Regions from separate parts of the Micromonospora zhanjiangensis genome, predicted to be linked through region 1. Evidence: riboswitches for the same ligand, from Rfam matches in the RefSeq annotation. Region 1 holds a riboswitch; each other region holds the start of a gene.
The links. A riboswitch is a leader RNA that binds a small molecule or an ion and turns the genes downstream of it on or off. The one in region 1 is predicted to bind S-adenosylmethionine.
Positions count from the first base shown of each region.

Region 2: another riboswitch for S-adenosylmethionine. It lies ahead of thrC (threonine synthase); the one in region 1 lies ahead of ACFOX0_RS30455 (ABC transporter substrate-binding protein).
Region 3: another riboswitch for S-adenosylmethionine. It lies ahead of ACFOX0_RS15710 (GNAT family N-acetyltransferase); the one in region 1 lies ahead of ACFOX0_RS30455 (ABC transporter substrate-binding protein).

Region 1 covers NZ_JBHSBN010000036.1:10,942-16,549, forward strand. Annotated here, with positions in the region: gene ACFOX0_RS30430 (hypothetical protein) at 1-113, opposite strand, end outside; gene ACFOX0_RS30435 (TetR/AcrR family transcriptional regulator) at 216-782, shown strand; gene ACFOX0_RS30440 (ArsR/SmtB family transcription factor) at 1,058-1,429, shown strand; gene ACFOX0_RS30445 (peptide chain release factor 3) at 1,535-3,103, shown strand; gene ACFOX0_RS30450 (spermidine synthase) at 3,160-3,894, shown strand; SAM riboswitch class IV at 3,949-4,060, shown strand; gene ACFOX0_RS30455 (ABC transporter substrate-binding protein) at 4,370-5,275, shown strand; gene ACFOX0_RS30460 (amino acid ABC transporter permease) at 5,369-5,608, shown strand, end outside.
Region 2 covers NZ_JBHSBN010000001.1:196,884-202,491, forward strand. Annotated here, with positions in the region: gene ACFOX0_RS00910 (dihydrofolate reductase family protein) at 1-158, shown strand, start outside; gene ACFOX0_RS00915 (GntR family transcriptional regulator) at 400-528, shown strand; gene ACFOX0_RS00920 (VOC family protein) at 532-909, opposite strand; SAM riboswitch class I at 1,269-1,403, shown strand; gene thrC (threonine synthase) at 1,425-2,732, shown strand; gene ACFOX0_RS00930 (GNAT family N-acetyltransferase) at 3,019-4,038, shown strand; gene paaN (phenylacetic acid degradation protein PaaN) at 4,100-5,608, shown strand, end outside.
Region 3 covers NZ_JBHSBN010000009.1:115,250-120,857, forward strand. Annotated here, with positions in the region: gene mdlC (benzoylformate decarboxylase) at 1-1,368, shown strand, start outside; gene ACFOX0_RS15705 (hypothetical protein) at 1,416-1,895, opposite strand; gene ACFOX0_RS15710 (GNAT family N-acetyltransferase) at 2,164-2,910, opposite strand; SAM riboswitch class IV at 2,919-3,035, opposite strand; RNA gene ssrA (transfer-messenger RNA) at 3,189-3,564, opposite strand; gene smpB (SsrA-binding protein SmpB) at 3,699-4,175, opposite strand; gene ftsX (permease-like cell division protein FtsX) at 4,300-5,175, opposite strand; gene ftsE (cell division ATP-binding protein FtsE) at 5,260-5,608, opposite strand, start outside.

The DNA of each region.
Region 1 (5,608 bases):
AGCCGTCCGGCGTCTCGACCGACCAGTACCGGCCGGATGCCCCGGTTCTGTAGTTCGGCGGCGATCGCCCGGGCGCTGCGGCCGGTCCCGCCGAGAATCCACACGTCTGTCATGGCACAGCTCCGCCCTGGTGCGGCGAGCGTCCCAGTGACGACACGCCGTGTCATGACTATATCGCCAATGACACTCCATGTCATCGTGGGTACAATTCCGGGATGGCACGATGGCAACCCGACGCGCGCGAACGGCTGCAGCAGGCGGCCCTCGATCTCTTCGCCGAGCAGGGCTTCGCCGCGACCACCGTGCCGGCGATCACCGCGCGGGCCGGCCTGACGACGCGCACGTTCTTTCGGCATTTCGCCGACAAGCGCGAGGTGCTCTTCGCCGACGAGGCCGAACTGCCCGCATACGCCGAGCAACTCGTCACCGAGGCGCCTGCCGACACCAGCCCGCTGGCCATCATTCTGGAGGGTCTGCGTGCCGTCGCCGAGGCTCGGTTCGAGGGCCGTAAGGACACCGTCCGGCAATGGCGAGCCATCGTCGCGACCGACGCCGGCCTGCGCGAGCGTGAGCTGCAGAAGCGGTCCACGCTGGCCGCCGCGCTGCGGAACGGGTTCCACGCCCGCGGCCTCGATCCGACCCGGGCCGCCTTGCTCGCCGAGACGGCGGCGACCCTGATGTACGTGTCGGTCACCGCATGGCTCGAGACCGACGACGACCGCAAGCTCTATGACATCATCGAGAGCACCCTCGCCACGCTGCAGGCAACCCTCGATGGGTAGTGCGATCCCGGGCCATCCCACGGGCCCAAACTGTGCTCGTAATCTTGAGGCTCCCGAACAATGCTTCGAGACCGTCAGACATCGACCCCACCGACCCTGGGACTGCCCCGGCTCCGGGTCCGGCGCCGTCGTGGCCGCCCGGCGGGGCGGGTCAGTCCGCCGCTCACCACGGTCACCGCGCCCCGGTGCAGCACGTTGGTGTAGACCGGGCGCGGTAGGCATTCGTAGTGATCCTGCCCTCGTCTTACCCACCAACCGGTGGTGTTGCTGCAACGATGCAAGATGTGGGAACACTGCAGACTACGACGCCCGCCATTTCGCCTCTTGCCGGCGAGCCGATCAAGCGTGCCGATGCCGAGCGGCTCGCGGGAGTGCTGAAGGCGTTCGCCGACCCGGCCCGGCTGCGACTGCTCAGCCTGATCCAGGCGGCTCCGGAGGGGGAGGCGTCGGTGAGTGACCTCACCGCGCCGCTCGGGCTCTCCCAGCCGACCGTGAGCCATCACCTCCGGATCCTGACCGAGGCCGGCCTGATCGAGCGGGAGAAGCGCGGCGTCTGGGCGTACTACCGCCTCGTCCCGTCGGCCATCGCGGCCATCGCCGACCTGTTGACCCCGCCCCGGAAGCGGGCCACGAAGAAGACCCGCTGAACGGCGCCGCCGAGGGGCGGCGTCCGCCGTCCCGAGCTGGGTAGTTTGGTGCCGCGTCGAGTGAGCGGGGAGTGGCAGGTGCCGGGAGCGGCAACGACGACCGCCGTGGGCGCCGAGGCGGCCCGTCGGCGCACATTCGCGGTGATTTCCCATCCCGACGCCGGGAAATCCACCATCACCGAGGCGCTCGCGCTGCACGCCCGGGTGATCGGCGAGGCCGGTGCGGTGCACGGCAAGGCGGGCCGCCGGGGCGTGGTGTCCGACTGGATGGCCATGGAGCAGCAGCGCGGCATCTCGATCACCTCTGCCGTCCTGCAGTTCGCCTACCGCGACCTGGTGGTCAACCTGCTCGACACCCCCGGCCACGCCGACTTCTCCGAGGACACCTACCGGGTGCTCACCGCGGTGGACTGCGCCGTGATGCTGCTGGACGCGGCCAAGGGGCTCGAACCGCAGACCTTGAAACTGTTCGAGGTCTGCCGGGCCCGCCGGATCCCCGTCATCACCTTCATCAACAAGTGGGACCGACCCGGGCGGGAACCCCTCGCCCTGTTGGACGAGATCGAGCAGCGGATCAACCTGCGTCCCACCCCGATCACCTGGCCGGTGGGCACCGCCGGCCACTTCCACGGAGTCGTCGACCGGCGCACCGGGGAGATGACCGCGTTCCAGCGCACCCCCGGCGGTGCCACCGCCGCGGTCGAGGAACAGCTGACCCCCGCGGAGGCGGCCCACCGGTACGGAGGGGACTGGCAACGCGCCGTCGAAGAACTCGACCTGCTCGGTCTCACCGGCGCCGACCACGATCAGGACACCTTCATGGCGGCCACCACCACCCCGGTGCTGTTCGGCGCCGCCGTCGCCAACTTCGGCGTCCGACAACTCCTGGAGGTGCTCGCCAGCCACGCGCCCGCCCCGCAGCCCCGGGTCGACACCGGCGGCACACCGCGCGGCGTCGACGCACCCTTCGCCGGGTTCGTGTTCAAGATCCAGGCGAACATGAACAAGGCCCACCGCGACCAGGTCGCCTTCGTGCGCGTCTGCTCCGGCCGGTTCAGCCGCGGCATGACCGTCACCCACGCGGGCACCGGCCGGCCCTTCGCCACCAAGTACGCGCAGCAGATGTTCGGCGCCAGCCGGGAAACCATCGACGAGGCGTATCCCGGTGACGTGATCGGGCTGGTCAACGCGACCGCGCTGGGCATCGGCGACACCCTGCACGACGGGCCGGCGGTGGCCTTCCCCCCGCTGCCGTCGTTCACCCCGGAACACTTCGCCGTCCTGCGCGCCGCCGACATCTCCACGTTCAAGCGCTTCCGTCGCGGCGTCGAGCAACTCGACGCCGAGGGCGTCGTCCAGGTCCTGCGCTCCGACCGGCGCGGCGACCAGGCCCCCGTTCTCGCCGCCGTCGGCCCCATGCAGTTCGAGGTCGCCGTCGCTCGCCTCGACGCCGAGTTCGGTGTGCCCACCCAGCTGGAGCACCTGCCGTACCGGGAGGCCCGCCGCACCGACGCGGCCAGCCAGGAACGGCTGCTCGGCGTACCCGACGCCGAGGTGCTCACCCGGCTGCGCGACGGGGCGCTGCTGGCCCTGTTCACCAGCGGTTGGCGAATGCGCTCCATCGCCGACAGCCGACCGGGCGTGACCCTCGAACCCCTCCTGGCGGCCGACTGACCGACCAGCCATCGACCAGCGACCGACCGGCCACCGGCCGAGAACGAGGAGAGACGATGGGACGCCGCTTCGAGGAGATCGACTGGCGGGAGACGCCGATCGGCGCCATCAGCCTGCGGCGGCGGTTGGACCCGGCGCTCGACGTCGACGTCTACGAGGTGAAGCTGGACGACGAGTACCTCATGTCCAGCCTGTTCACGGTGGCCGAGGTGGAACTCGCCCGGCTCGCCCTGGCCGAGCTGCCCGGGGCCGACCTCGACGTCGCCGTCGGCGGCCTCGGTCTCGGCCACACCGCCGCGGCCGTGCTGGACGACCGGCGGGTACGGACGCTGACCGTGATCGAGGCACTCGACGAGGTGATCTCCTGGCACCGGCGTGGCCTGTTGCCCCTGGCCAGCCGGCTCACCGGCGATCCGCGCAGTCGCCTGGTCCGGGGGGACTTCTTCGCCGCGGTCAACGACCCCACCGGTCTCGACCCGCAGGCGCCCGGCCGGCGCTTCGACGCGGTCCTGGTGGACATCGACCACACTCCGCGACACGTCCTGCACCCCAGCCACGCCGCGTTCTACACCGCCGCCGGTCTGCACCGGCTCGCCAGCCGGCTCCGGCCCGGCGGGGTGTTCGCCCTCTGGTCCGACGACCCGCCCGACGACCGGTTCACCGGCACCCTCGCCGAGGTGTTCGGGACCGTACGGGCCCACGTCGTCACCTTCGCCAACCACCTGACCGGTGGCGAGAGCGCCAACACCGTCTACGTCGCCACCCACGCGAGACCCGCCGGGCTTGCGTGAGGCGCCTCATATCGGCTGGACAGCGGCGCCGTCCGGGCTGCTAGGTTCTTAGCAGGTCATGAGCGCCAGCGCGAAGCCCCGGCTCGCTGGCCGGCAACCCTCCTCCGCGGTGGGGTGCCCCGGGTGAAGACCAGGTGCCGGAGTTGTTCCGGCGCAAGCGTGGCCTGGGTTCCAGGTCAACAGCCCTGGAGGACCCGTGTCTGCTCTCATCTGCGCACCACCGCGACCCGCCGTCGCCTTGGGCGTGACCCCGCCGGCAGCGGTGCAGCCGCTGCTGGTCCGACGGCGGCACATCGACCTGATGCGCGTGCACGGCGCCGGCTGTCGCCCGTACGTAGCGCGCTGACCAGCTAGTTCCCCTGCTGTCCTCATCCGGCGGTGCCGTTCGCGGACCCGCCGCCGAGGGGTGGTGTCCCCGTACCCGCCCCGCTGGCGGTGGCGCCTACCCACCGCACGATCAACCCTGGAGTCACCCGTGCGTTCTCGTTCCCTCCTGGCCACCTTCACTCCGCTCGCCGCGGCCGCGATCCTCGCCACCACGGCGTTGGCCGGCTGCGGTGGATCCTCCAACGCCGCCTCGGCCGACAACCCGTACGGGCTGCTGCGGCCCGGCGTGCTGCGGGCCGGCACCCTGACCGACGCACCGCCGAACGTCTACCTCAAGGACGGCAGGTTCACCGGCTTCGACAACGACCTGCTCACCGCCGTCGCCGGCAAGGTGGGGCTCAAGGTGGAGTTCGTCGGCACCGACTTCTCGGCGCTGCTGTCCCAGGTCAACAACCACAAGTTCGACGTCGGCAGCTCGTCCATCACCATCACGGAGGCCCGGAAGAAGACCGTGGACTTCGGCAACGGGTACGACTTCGGCTACTTCGGGCTGGACGTACCGGCCGGATCGCCGATCAAGGGCTTCGACCAGCTGACCGGCAAGCGGGTCGTGGTGGTGCAGGGCACCGTACAGGACGACTACGCCACCGGTCACCACCTCGATCCGGTCCGGGTGCCGGACTACAACGGTGCGCTCAACCAGATCAAGGCCGGCACCGCCGACGCCTGGATCGCCCCCGCTGAGATCGGCGAGAAGACGGCAAAGGACAGCGGTGGCAAGGTCGTGCTGGCCGACAAGCAGTTGAGCCCCGCCCCGACGGCGTTCGCGGTGGCGAAGGGCAACGACAAGCTGCGTGCGGCGCTGAACCGCGGCCTGGACGAGGTCATCGCGGACGGTACGTGGACGAAGCTGCAGGCGCAGTACTACCCGGGTCGACCGATCCCGGCGGACTTCAAGCCGGGCAGTGGAACGGTTGCGCCGCCGGCCGGCCCCGCACAGAGCGGGCCGGCCTCCCCGTCGGACGCCGTCGCGTCGGCCACGCCGGCGTCCTGACCGGTACGCGGTAACGAAGTCGTAGCGGGAAATGAAGAGAGATCGATGGATCCGCTGAGTACGTTGTGGTCAACCTTTTTCGACTGGTCATCCATGCGGCAGGCCCTGCCCGAGATGCTGGCCGTGGGGTTGCGCAACACGCTGGTGCTGTCGGTCTCCGCCGCCCTGCTCGGGTCAGTGCTCGGCATGGTGCTGGCCGTCGCCGGCATCGCCCGTACCCGCTGGTTACGGTGGCCGGCGCGGATCTACACCGACGTGTTCCGCGGGCTGCCGGCCGCGGCGACGATCCTGCTGATCGGGGTGGGCCTGGCCCCGCTCGGGTTGCAGGTCTGG
Region 2 (5,608 bases), on a different contig from region 1:
GCCTGCTTGACGAGATCCTCACCCTGGTGGCGCCGGTGCTGCTCGGCGACGGCGTCCGGCTGTTCGACCATCCCGGCGGCAGCAACGTCAAGCTGGAGCAGCTCAGCGTCAGTCACGTACCGCACGCCGTCAACATCTGGCACCGCGTCGTCAGGTGAACCGGCCCGGGCGACACCGAGGCGGGCGGGGCCGGTCGAAGGCGATCCCGGGCCGCCGCGACCGGAGCCCGGCAGCCACCCCGGGCCATTTCCCGCTTCCGACCACCGCGTCGGGCAGGGCCGGAAGGAGGCATCAGCCGGTCGCGGGACCGGTCAGTTCCTCGGCGTACGTCCTGAGCGCGCCCACCGCCGTCATCAGGCTGGCGGCAAGCCAGGCGACAAACTGCCGTCGACCTCCGAGCTGTGCGCCAAGTACGACGTCTCCACGCAGGTCATCCGGTCCGCGATGCTCATCCTGCGCGCCGAGGGTCTGGTCGAGGGCCATCAAGGGCGCGGCGTTTACGTCCGAGCTCCGAACGCCGACCGTTGAGCATCAGACCTCCCGGGTGCGGTTGCGCAGCACGCAGAACTCGTTGCCCTCCGGGTCGGCCAGCACGACGAACGGGTCGGCGTCGGTCTGGCCCACGTCCGTGTGCCGGGCGCCGAGCGCCAGCAGCCGCTCGACCTCGGCCTCGACGTCGCCGTCGGTCGGGTTCAGGTCGGGGTGGTTGCGGTTCTTGCCGGCCTTGGAGGCGTCGACCCGCTGCAACCAGACGGTGAGCGTGCCCGGGGGAGCGTCGTCCGGCGGGTAGAGCTTCGCGCAGCCGTCGTCGCCCTTCTCGACCCGGTAGCCCAGAACCCGCGACCAGAACTCGGCCATCCGATCGGTGTCCCGCACGTCCAACGTCCACTGCGTGATCTGACTGACCACCCCGCCCACCTCCGACCTCCGGTGGCTCTACCAACACCACGATCATCACCCGAACCCACCCCGCCCGCACCCGGACCGCCCCAAGGCCCCCATGATCGTTGGCAGTTTTTCCGTACGACACGCCGATTCGGCAACGGAAAAACTGCCAATGATCATGGAGCTGCGCTGTCCCGGATCGGCGCGGCGCTGGGCACCACGAAGCAACCGCCCTCGGCCGGACCGTCGAGGTGGTGCCGCGGGCCGGCGGTCGGCCGACGCCGGCCGGCGTGAGCCGGACCACTCGACTTGCCGCCCACTGCGTGGGACGGCGGCTCGGCGCGCCCGCGGATGCGCCGTAAACTCGGCCGGGACAACTGAATACCTCATCCAGAGGGGCTGAGGGATACGGCCCGATGACGCCCCGGCAACCACCCCGCCGGCTCGACGCAGAGCGAGAGCGGGACAGGTGCCAATTCCGTCCCCGCCGCAGATCGCGATGCGGGGAAAGATGAGAGGACCTCGACGTGACGTCGATCATCGAATCCGGATCCCACCACGCCACCTCCGACGAGCGCGCCGACGCCGGCCGCGTCGCGGCCGGACCGGCCCGCGGCCTGGTCTGCCGCGGCTGCGGCGCCGAGTACCCGTTGGTCGCGCAGCACGCCTGTTTCGAGTGTTTCGGCCCGCTGGAGGTCAGCTACGACCCGGCGGCGCTCGCCCGGGTCACCCGCGCCGACATCGAGGCCGGGCCGCACAACATCTGGCGGTACGCGCCGCTGCTGCCCGCCGGACAGGACCCGGCCGGTCGGATCACCCTCGACCCCGGGCTCACCCCGCTGGTGGCGGCCACCGGACTCGCCGCCGAGTTGGGCATCCACGCCCCGCTGTGGGTCAAGGACGACAGCGCCAACCCCACCCACTCGTTCAAGGACCGGGTGGTGTCGGTGGCGCTGACCGCCGCCCGCGGGCTCGGCTTCACCCGGTTCGCCTGCGCCTCCACCGGTAACCTGGCCAACTCGGTCGCCGCCCACGCGGCCCGGGCCGGCGTACCGTCGATCGTCTTCATCCCGGCCGACCTGGAACCGGGCAAGGTGATCACCACCGCCGTGTACGGGGGCGACCTGGTCGCCATCGACGGGTCGTACGACGACGTCAATCGACTCTGTGGCGAGTTGGTGGAGACCGACGAGTTCGAGGACACCGCGTTCGTCAACGTGAACGTCCGGCCCTACTACGCGGAGGGTTCCAAGACGCTCGGCTACGAGGTGGCCGAGCAGTTGGGCTGGCGGATCCCGGCGCAGGTGGTGGTCCCGATGGCCAGCGGCGAGCTGCTCACCAAGATTGACAAGGCGTTCAGCGAACTGGTCGAGATAGGACTGGCGACCGCCCCGGACGGCGGCTGGACGGTGTTCGGCGCGCAGTCCACCGGCTGCAACCCGATCGCGACCGCGCTGCACGCCGGCACCGACACTGTCACCCCGGTACGGCCCACCGGCATCGCGAAGTCGCTGAACATCGGCGACCCGGCCGCCGGCCTGTACGCGCTGGAGGCGGTCCGGCGTACCGGTGGCTGGATGGACCACGCCGACGACGACGAGATCCGGGCGGGGATCCGGCTGCTGGCCCGGACCACCGGCGTGTTCGCCGAGACCGCCGGCGGGGTCACCGTCGCCGTGCTGCGCAAGCTCGTCGAGTCCGGCCGGTTGGACCCGACCCGGGAGACGGTCGTCTACAACACCGGTGAGGGGCTGAAGACGATCGACGCGGTCGCCGGCCAGGTGGGACCGTCCCATCGGGTAAAGGCTTCGTTGCGGGCGGTACGGGACGCAGGACTGCTGGGCTGAAACTTCCACGTTTTGCTGCGGTTGGTAGCTGGGGATTTGCTGTCAGTAGAAGAAAACTCCTTCCGGGGACTTGACGGACGCAACTGCGCAACGCAAGATGCTCCGTGCGGGAGGGCGCATCGCCGTAGACTTTTGAAGTTCTTACGACCCAGCGCCGGAGGCGTTGTGCGATCGCCCTCCCGACCAAGCAGGTGACGACCCGGACGCCGAGGTCGACCCTTTCTTCCCGACCGGCCGACGGCTAAATCGTTCGCGGTCCCACCGCTCCCCGGGGCACCCTCGCCCCATGGACATCACCGTCGACTCGATCCGGCAGGACGACCACACGAGCTTCGAGCGGGCGTACGAGATCAAGGCCGCGAGTCTCGCGGCGGACCTGCCCGGCTTTCCGCCGTTGTGCCGGCAGCGCTTCTTCGGCGGCCTGCGGCATCCGATGCCGGTGACGGGCTATCGCTGGCTGCTCGCCCGGCTCGACGGGGAACCGGTCGGCTTCGCCGAACTCGAACTCCCCCAGGCGGACAACACCGCGATGGCGGTGGTGCAGGTGCACGTCCGGCCCGGGAGTCGCCGCCGGGGCGTCGGGCGGGCCCTGCACCGGCGGGTCGTCCGGTTGATGGGTGACCTCGGTCGGAAGCGGATCATCGGCCAGACCGCCGGCACCCTGCCGGACGGCCCGGAACGCGATCCCGCGGGTGACGCGTTCGCCCGCGCGGTCGGCGCGACGGCCGCGCTGGTCGACGTCCGCCGTCGGCTCGACGCCACCGGGCTCGACGAGGTCGCCCTCGACCGGCAGCTCGCCGAGGCGCGGTCCCGGGCCGGGGACTACCGGACCGTCCGCTGGCCCGGCATCCCGCCGGAGGAGTACCTCGCCGATCTGGCCTACCTGGACGGTCGGCTGCTGCTGGACGCGCCGACGGGCGAACTCGACTACGAGCCGGAGAAGATCGACGCGACCCGCGCCCGGGGGATCGCCGAGGCGCGGGTGGCGGCGGGCCGGCGGACGTACCACACGGCGGCGCGGCACGAGGCGACCGGCCGGCTGGTCGCCTGGACGACCATCGACGTCGGTGCCACCCCGGACTGGCACGCCTTCCAACAGATCACCATCGTCGATCCGGCACACCGCGGGCGCCGGCTCGGCACCCTCCTGAAGATCGAAAACCTGCGGTACGCCATGGCGAACGAGCCGGCCCTGCGGTCCGTCGACACCTGGAACGCCGCCGACAACGAGCACATGATCTCGATCAACGAGGCGATCGGATTCCGGCCGGTGGACCGCTGGACCGACTGGCAGCTGACGCTCTGACGATCCCGGGCGGCAGCGCCTGAGGTGCTGGCCCGGGGCCGGCTGGGGCATGATGGCGGGCATGACGGAGACCCCGCATCCCCTCTACGCCGCGCACGCCGAGACGCTGACCCGCGCGCTGACCGCGATCACCGAGCGCGGCTACTGGTCCGCCTACCCGGAATCACCCAGCCCCCGGGTGTACGGCGAGACCGCCGCCGCCGACGGTGAGGCCGCCTTCCGGGCGTACCTGGGCGGTGACTTCCCGCTCGACCAGCCGGGTGCCGGCGATCGGGTGGCCACCGAGGTCAGCCCGTTCGGGGTGGATCTCGGCGTGCGCTATCCGCACGCCGACCCGGACGCCCTGATCGCCGCCGCCACCACCGCGCTGCCGGCCTGGCGGGACGCCGGCCCGCGGACCCGGACCGGGGTCTGCCTGGAGATCCTCGCCCGGCTGCACCGGCACGTCTTCGAGCTGGCCAACGCGGTGCAGTTCACCAGCGGCCAGGCCTTCGTGATGGCCTTCCAAGCCGGCGGGGCACACGCGCTGGACCGGGCCCTGGAGGCGGTGGCCTACGCGTACGCGGAGATGAACCGGCACCCCGGCACGGCCGACTGGGAGAAGCCGGCCGGCAAGGGCGAGCCGCTGCGGATGGTCAAGACCTTCCACGTGGTGCCCCGCGGCGTCGCCCTGGTGATCGGCTGCAACACCTTCCCGACCTGGAACTCGTACCCGGGGTTGTTCGCCTCGCTGGTCACCGGCAACCCGGTGCTGGTCAAGCCGCATCCGCGGGCCGTCCTGCCGCTGGCGATCACGGTGCGGTACGCCCGCGAGGTGCTCGCCGAGGCCGGGTTCGACCCCAACCTGGTGCAGCTCGCCGTCGAGGCGCCCGGCGAAGGGCTCGCCTCCGGCCTGGCCACCCGGCCCGAGGTCAAGATCGTCGACTTCACCGGTTCCACCGAGTACGGCGACTGGCTGGAGGACAACGCCCGGCAGGCCGCCGTCTACACCGAGAAGGCCGGCCTCAACACGGTCGTCGTCGACTCCACCGACGACTTCGCCGGGATGTGCCGCAACCTCGGCTTCACGCTGACCCTGTACAGCGGCCAGATGTGCACCACCTCGCAGAACATCCTGATCCCGGCCGGCGGCATCGAGACCGACCAGGGGCACAGGAGCTTCGACGAGGTGGCCGCCGGGATCGCCGCCGCGGTCGGCAAGCTCACCGGGGATCCGGCCCGGGGCGTCGAGCTGACCGGTGCCATCGTCAACGACGGGGTGCTGGAGCGACTGACCGAGGCGGCGAAACTCGGCGAGGTGGTGCTGGAGTCGCGGACGGTGGAGCACCCGAAATATCCGGGCGCGGTGGTGCGTACCCCGACGATCGTGAAACTGGCGGCGGACGCGGCGGAGATCTACGGCCGGGAGTGGTTCGGACCCATCTCGTTCGTCATCGCGACTGACTCCACCGAGCACAGCCTGCGGATCTTCCGGGACACGGTGGGCGCGGGCGGCGCGCTGACCGCGGGCGTCTACTCCACGGACGAGGACGTCCTCGACGCGGCCGAGAAGGTGGCCGTGGACGTGGGG
Region 3 (5,608 bases), on a different contig from region 1:
GGGATGGGCAACCTGGTTACCGCGTGGCACAACCGGACGCCGCTGGTCGTCACCGCCGGCCAGCAGACCCGCGCCATGCTGCTGCTCGAACCCCGGCTCACCAACCGGCAGCCGACCGAACTGGCCCGGCCGTACGTGAAATGGAGCTACGAACCGGTCCGGGCGCGGGACGTCCCGGCGGCGCTGATGCGCGGGTACGCGAGCGCGGTGCAGCCGCCGGCCGGCCCGGTGCTGCTCTCGGTGCCGCTGGACGACTGGCAGCAGCCGGCCGATCCACCCCCGGCGGTACGCGTGGTCAGTCACCGGGTCGCGCCCGAGCCGGACCGGCTGCGCCAGTTCGCCGACGTGCTGGCCGGCAGCCGCAACCCCGTACTGGTGGTCGGTGCGGCGGTGGACCGCGCCGGCGGGTGGCCGGCGGCTGTGGCCCTGGCCGAGCGGCTGCGGGCGCCGGTCTGGTCGGCGCCCTCCCCCGAGCGGGCCGGCTTCCCGGGCGACCACCCGCAGTTCCAGGGGACGCTGCCGTTCGCCGCCGGGCCGCTGGCCGAGCGGCTGGCCGGGCACGACACCGTGCTGGTCGTCGGCGCGCCGGTGTTCCGGTACTACCCGCACGTCGCCGGCCCGCACCTGCCGGCCGGCAGCCGGCTGCTGCACGTCACCGACGATCCGGAGGAGGCGGCGCAGGCGGCGGTGGGCGACAGCGTCCTCGGCGACCCCGCGCTCGCCTGCGCGGCCCTGGCCGAGCTGCTGCCCACCGCGGACCGACCGCTGCCGCCACCCGTGCCCGCGCCGCCGGTGCCGGATGCCGGGGTGCCGCTGTCACCGAAGGCGCTGTTCGCCGCCCTGGCCCGGGAGTGGCCGCCGGACGGCGTACTGGTCGCGGAGACGCCGTCCAATGTCGGCCTGCTGCGTCGGTACCTGCCGGCCCGCCGGCCGGCGTCGTTCTTCACCGGGGCCAGCGGCGGCCTCGGCTTCGGCCTGCCGGCCGCCGTCGGGATCGCCCTCGGCGAGCGGCACACCGGCCGCTGCCGGCCGGTGCTGGCGGTCATCGGGGACGGCTCGTTCCACTACAGCGTGCAGGCCCTCTGGACGGCGGCGCGGCACCGGCTGCCGGTGGTGTTCGTGGTGCCGATGAACGGGCAGTACGCGATCCTCAAGGCGTTCGCCCGGCACGAAGGGACGCCCGGGGTGCCCGGTCTGGACCTGCCCGGGCTGGACATCCTGGCCATCGCCCAGGGGTACGGCTGCGCCGCCGCCGTCGCCGACTCGACCGACGCGGTGACCGAGGCGGTCCGTACCGGCCTGGCGCGGACCTCCGGGCCGACGGTGCTAGCGGTGCCGATCACCCCGGAGGCGCCGGACATCCTGTGACCAACCCGACCGACCCAACCCGACCGACCCGACCCGGTCAGGTCAGGTCAGGTCTCGCCGCCCAGGTCGAGTTCGTACGCATGGTGGATCAGGTCCGCGCCGCGTTGCCGGTGCCGGGCCAGCGCCCGCAGCAGGTCGACCGACCGGTTCCGCAGCTCGTCGACCCCGGTTTCGGGCAGTTCCGTACGGCGGCGGAGCGCGCCGATGGTCGCCGCCACGGCACCGTGCTCGCGGACCAGCGCCCGGGTCGAGTGGGCCAGCCACGGTGCGCGGTCGAGCAACTCGGCGTAGAGGCCGTCGGCCCCCTCGGTGGCGCGTACGTGCTCGGCGAAGCTGCCCTGCAGGGTGCACAGCCGGACGGCCAGCCCGTGCCGCCACGCCGGGTCGCCGGCCGGCGCCGCGAGGGTCTGCTCGATCCCCCGGATGGCCGGCAGCAGGCCGGCCCGGAGGCGGCGGGAGGCCGGGAGCGACCGGTCGTCCGCAGCGGTGGGGATCGTGGCCGGTTGTCGTGCAGCGCCTGTCACCATGGCACACCTCCGGGGTTCGCGCCTGTCGCCCTGTGCCGATCGTGGGCCGGGCCCGGCCCGGGGTCCAGACCCGCGGGCCAGCTCATCTGGCTCATTGGCCACGCCAGCCGCATCAGTAACAAACCGGACAGCGATTCGGAACCGCGAGCCGGTCGGCGGGAGCGACACGGGTCGGCGGGTGGGACCGGGGAAACCGTCGCGGGCCGGATCGAGAAAACGGCGAAGCGCCCCGGTCGGTGGACCGGGGCGCTTCGCGAACGGCACTCCGTCAACGTGATGGGCGACGACCGCGGGGCTCGTCACTACCGACCGTCTCGGCCTGCGCACGCTCGTGCCGATGTGCGGCTGGGTCTCTTCTTTCGGCCAATCGTCTGGTCTTCGATTCAGCGGTTCTTGCCGTCGATACCCGCGTCTGCAGCAAGGCTCTGCAAGCCTCCCACTCCGACTCGACAATCGAGTACATGGCTGAGTCTCGCAACAGCCCTTCTTCCCCCGGCGCCCAAGACCGCGACCAGCTCCGCAAGACACCCTCGAATCGGGCACCCGTGCGCTCGATCGCATTGCGGGAGATCTCATTACGCGCGTCAGTCTTGAGGTCGACGCGGGCCACCGCCCACGCCTCGAACGCGTTGGTGAAAAGCAGTAGCTTCGCTTCCGCGTTCAGCCCGGTGCCCTGTGCCGATGCCGCCAGCCAGGTGAAGCCCACCTCGACTGCGTAGAGCGCATCGCGGCCAGGCCAACACCGGGGGTCCCAGTAAGCAGTCGCGCCGACTGCACGTCCACTCGCCTTCGCCACCTGCGCATAGGGCAACAGCGTCCCGGCAGCCGCCCGGGTCAGCTGCGCGTCGATGTAGGCACCCACCTCGGCTGCCGCTGGAACCCAGGTGAACCGGTACGAACTCCGGTCCTCTTCTGCTGCCGCAGACAGGTCCGCGGCGTGCCGATGATCCAGCGGCTCCAGTCGGACGAGGTCGCCTTCGAGGACAGGAGCGGTCAGAGAATTCGGGAATGGCATAGCCCTCCGTTCGCGGCTTGCTCGGTGCACCATGCAACGGGCCGGGTCATCACCCGGGGCACCCCACCCACGAGACGGAGGGTTGCCGGCCAGCAAGCCGGGGCTTCGCACTGGCACTCATGACCTGGAATGACCTTACCAAGCGACCGGACGGACCGCGATCCCGCTCAGCCGAGGGAACCCCAGAAACACCCGTACGGCAGCATCCCGGAAGACGCTACCGTACGGTCTGTATGTAACAGGCCCCAGAAAGTCCGAAGACGCTCCGTATGCCTGATTTGTGGAGGTGCCGGGAATCGAACCCGGGTCCTTCGCCGCCTTGTCAGGGCTTCTCCGAGCGCAGCTCGCTGTGCCTCTACTCGGCCCCTCCGATCACGCGAGCGAGTCGGTGTGACGGGCCCAGTCGCTGATTGATCTCGCCGCACGGACCCCGCGACCGGGTCCGATTGGCCAGCCCTCTAGCTGATGCCGGCTAACTGGGTCGAAGGCACTCCCAGGCCGACAGACTTGCTACTCGCCTCAGGCGGCGAGAGCGAAGTCAGCGCGATTGTTCTTGGCGCTTATTGGTTTCCGACGACCGATTTTCGAGACGACGTCGGCTTCCTCGGCTCGCTTCCCCTGCCGCAACGCACAAAGTCGAAACCAGTCACCCCCTGGACACGGCCGCCGGTGCGGCGACCACCCCAAGCCTAACGCCTCGGCCGGCAGACTTCATCCCGGATATCCCGTCGCCCGCGAACGGGACGAACGTGACGATCGTCTCGGCCGGGCCGATCGGAGCGAACCGGTTACTCCATGCCCTTGCCGCGCCGGCCGGCCGCCCGGCGGATCTCCTTGTCCGCGTCCCGCTTGGCGAGGTCCTGCCGCTTGTCGTACGACTTCTTGCCGCGGGCCAGGCCGAGCTCGACCTTGGCCCAACCGTCGTTGAAGTAGACCGACAGCGGCACCAGGGTCAGGCCGCTCTCCTTGAGCTTGCCGAGCAGCCGGTCGATTTCCAGCCGGTTGAGCAGCAGCTTGCGGGTACGTCGGGGCTCGTGGTTGGTCCAGGTGCCCTGGACGTACTCCGGGATGTGCATCCCGTGCAGGAACAGCTCACCGCCGCGTTCCTGGGCGAACGCGTCGACCAGCGAGGCCCGGCCGGCGCGCAGCGACTTGACCTCGGTGCCGGTGAGCGCCATGCCGGCCTCGTAGGTGTCGAGGATGGCGTAGTCGTGGCGCGCCTTGCGGTTGGAGGCGACGACCTTACGCCCCTTCTCCCGTGGCATCCGGCGCCACACCCCTCTCCTGCGTCGTGGAACAGCCGGGCAATGCTACCCCGAACGGCCCGAAACGGCGGTCGCCGCCCGCCGGGAGACCCGGTGAGCGGCGACCGAACGCGGCGTACGGTAGCTAGACGCGCAGGTAGAAGCGCAGGGTGACCCAGGCGGTGATGGCGCTGACCAGCGCGCCGACCCCGGCCATGAACGGGAACATCAGCAGGACGCTGCTCCAGCTGATCGGGGTCAGCAGGTCGGTGAGGTCCCGCAACGAGCCGTCCAGCAGGAAGATCTTGCCGAGCGCCAGCGCGCCGAAGCCGAGGATCGAGCCGATCAGGCCGGCGACCACCGCCTCCAGCACGAACGGTGCCTGGATGAACCAGTTCGAGGCGCCCACCAGCTTCATCACCGCGACCTCGCGGCGCTTGCTGTAGGCGGCGACCTGGATGGTGTTGGCGACCAGCAGCAGGGCGGCGATGGCCATCACCGAGGCGGCGATCAGGGCCATCCGCTGTACCGCACCGAGGATGTTGAAGATCTTCTCCAGCAGTTGGCGCTGGTCGACGATCTCGTCGATGCCCTCGGTGTTCTTGTACTTGTCCTTGATCTGCTGGTACTCCTCCGGGTTCTTCAGCTTGACCCGGTACGACTCCGGCAGGGTGTCCGGCTTGATCGCGTTGACCAGGTCCGGGGCGTCCCGCCACATCTCCTTGAAGTTCTTGTACGCGTCATCCTTGGACTCGTAGATGACCTTGCTGACCAGCGGGTCGCTCTTCAGGGCCGCGTCCAGGCTGGTGCGCTGCGCGTCGGTGACCTCCTTGCTCAGGAAGATCGCCACCTGGACGTCCTGGTAGTACCGGGTCTTCATGTTGTCGACCTGGATGAACAACAGACCGCTCGCGCCGAGCATGGTCAGCGACACGGCCATGGTGATGATCATGGCAATGGTCATCGTCACATTGCGCCAGAGCCCGACCAGCACTTCGGACAGGACGTACTTCACGCGCATCGGGGGTTCCCTTCGGATCTCCGCAGAGAGTCGATCGTGGTCAGGTCAGGTGTCGATGGCCGGCGATCCGGCCGAGCCGCCGGCTCAGCCGTAGACACCACGGGCCTGGTCGCGCACGATCCGACCACTCTCGATCTCGATGACGCGGCGGCGCATCTGGTTGACGATGTTGGAGTCGTGGGTGACCATCACGACGGTGGTGCCGGTCCGGTTGATCCGGTCCAGCAGACGCATGATCTCGATCGAGGTGTCCGGGTCCAGGTTTCCGGTGGGCTCGTCGGCCAGCAGGATGAGCGGCCGGTTGACGAACGCCCGGGCGACCGCCACCCGCTGCTGCTCACCGCCGGACAGCTCGTGCGGGTACCGGTGCTCCTTGCCGCCGAGGCCGACCAGCTCGAGCACCTCCGGAACGACCCGGCGGGCCACCGCCTTG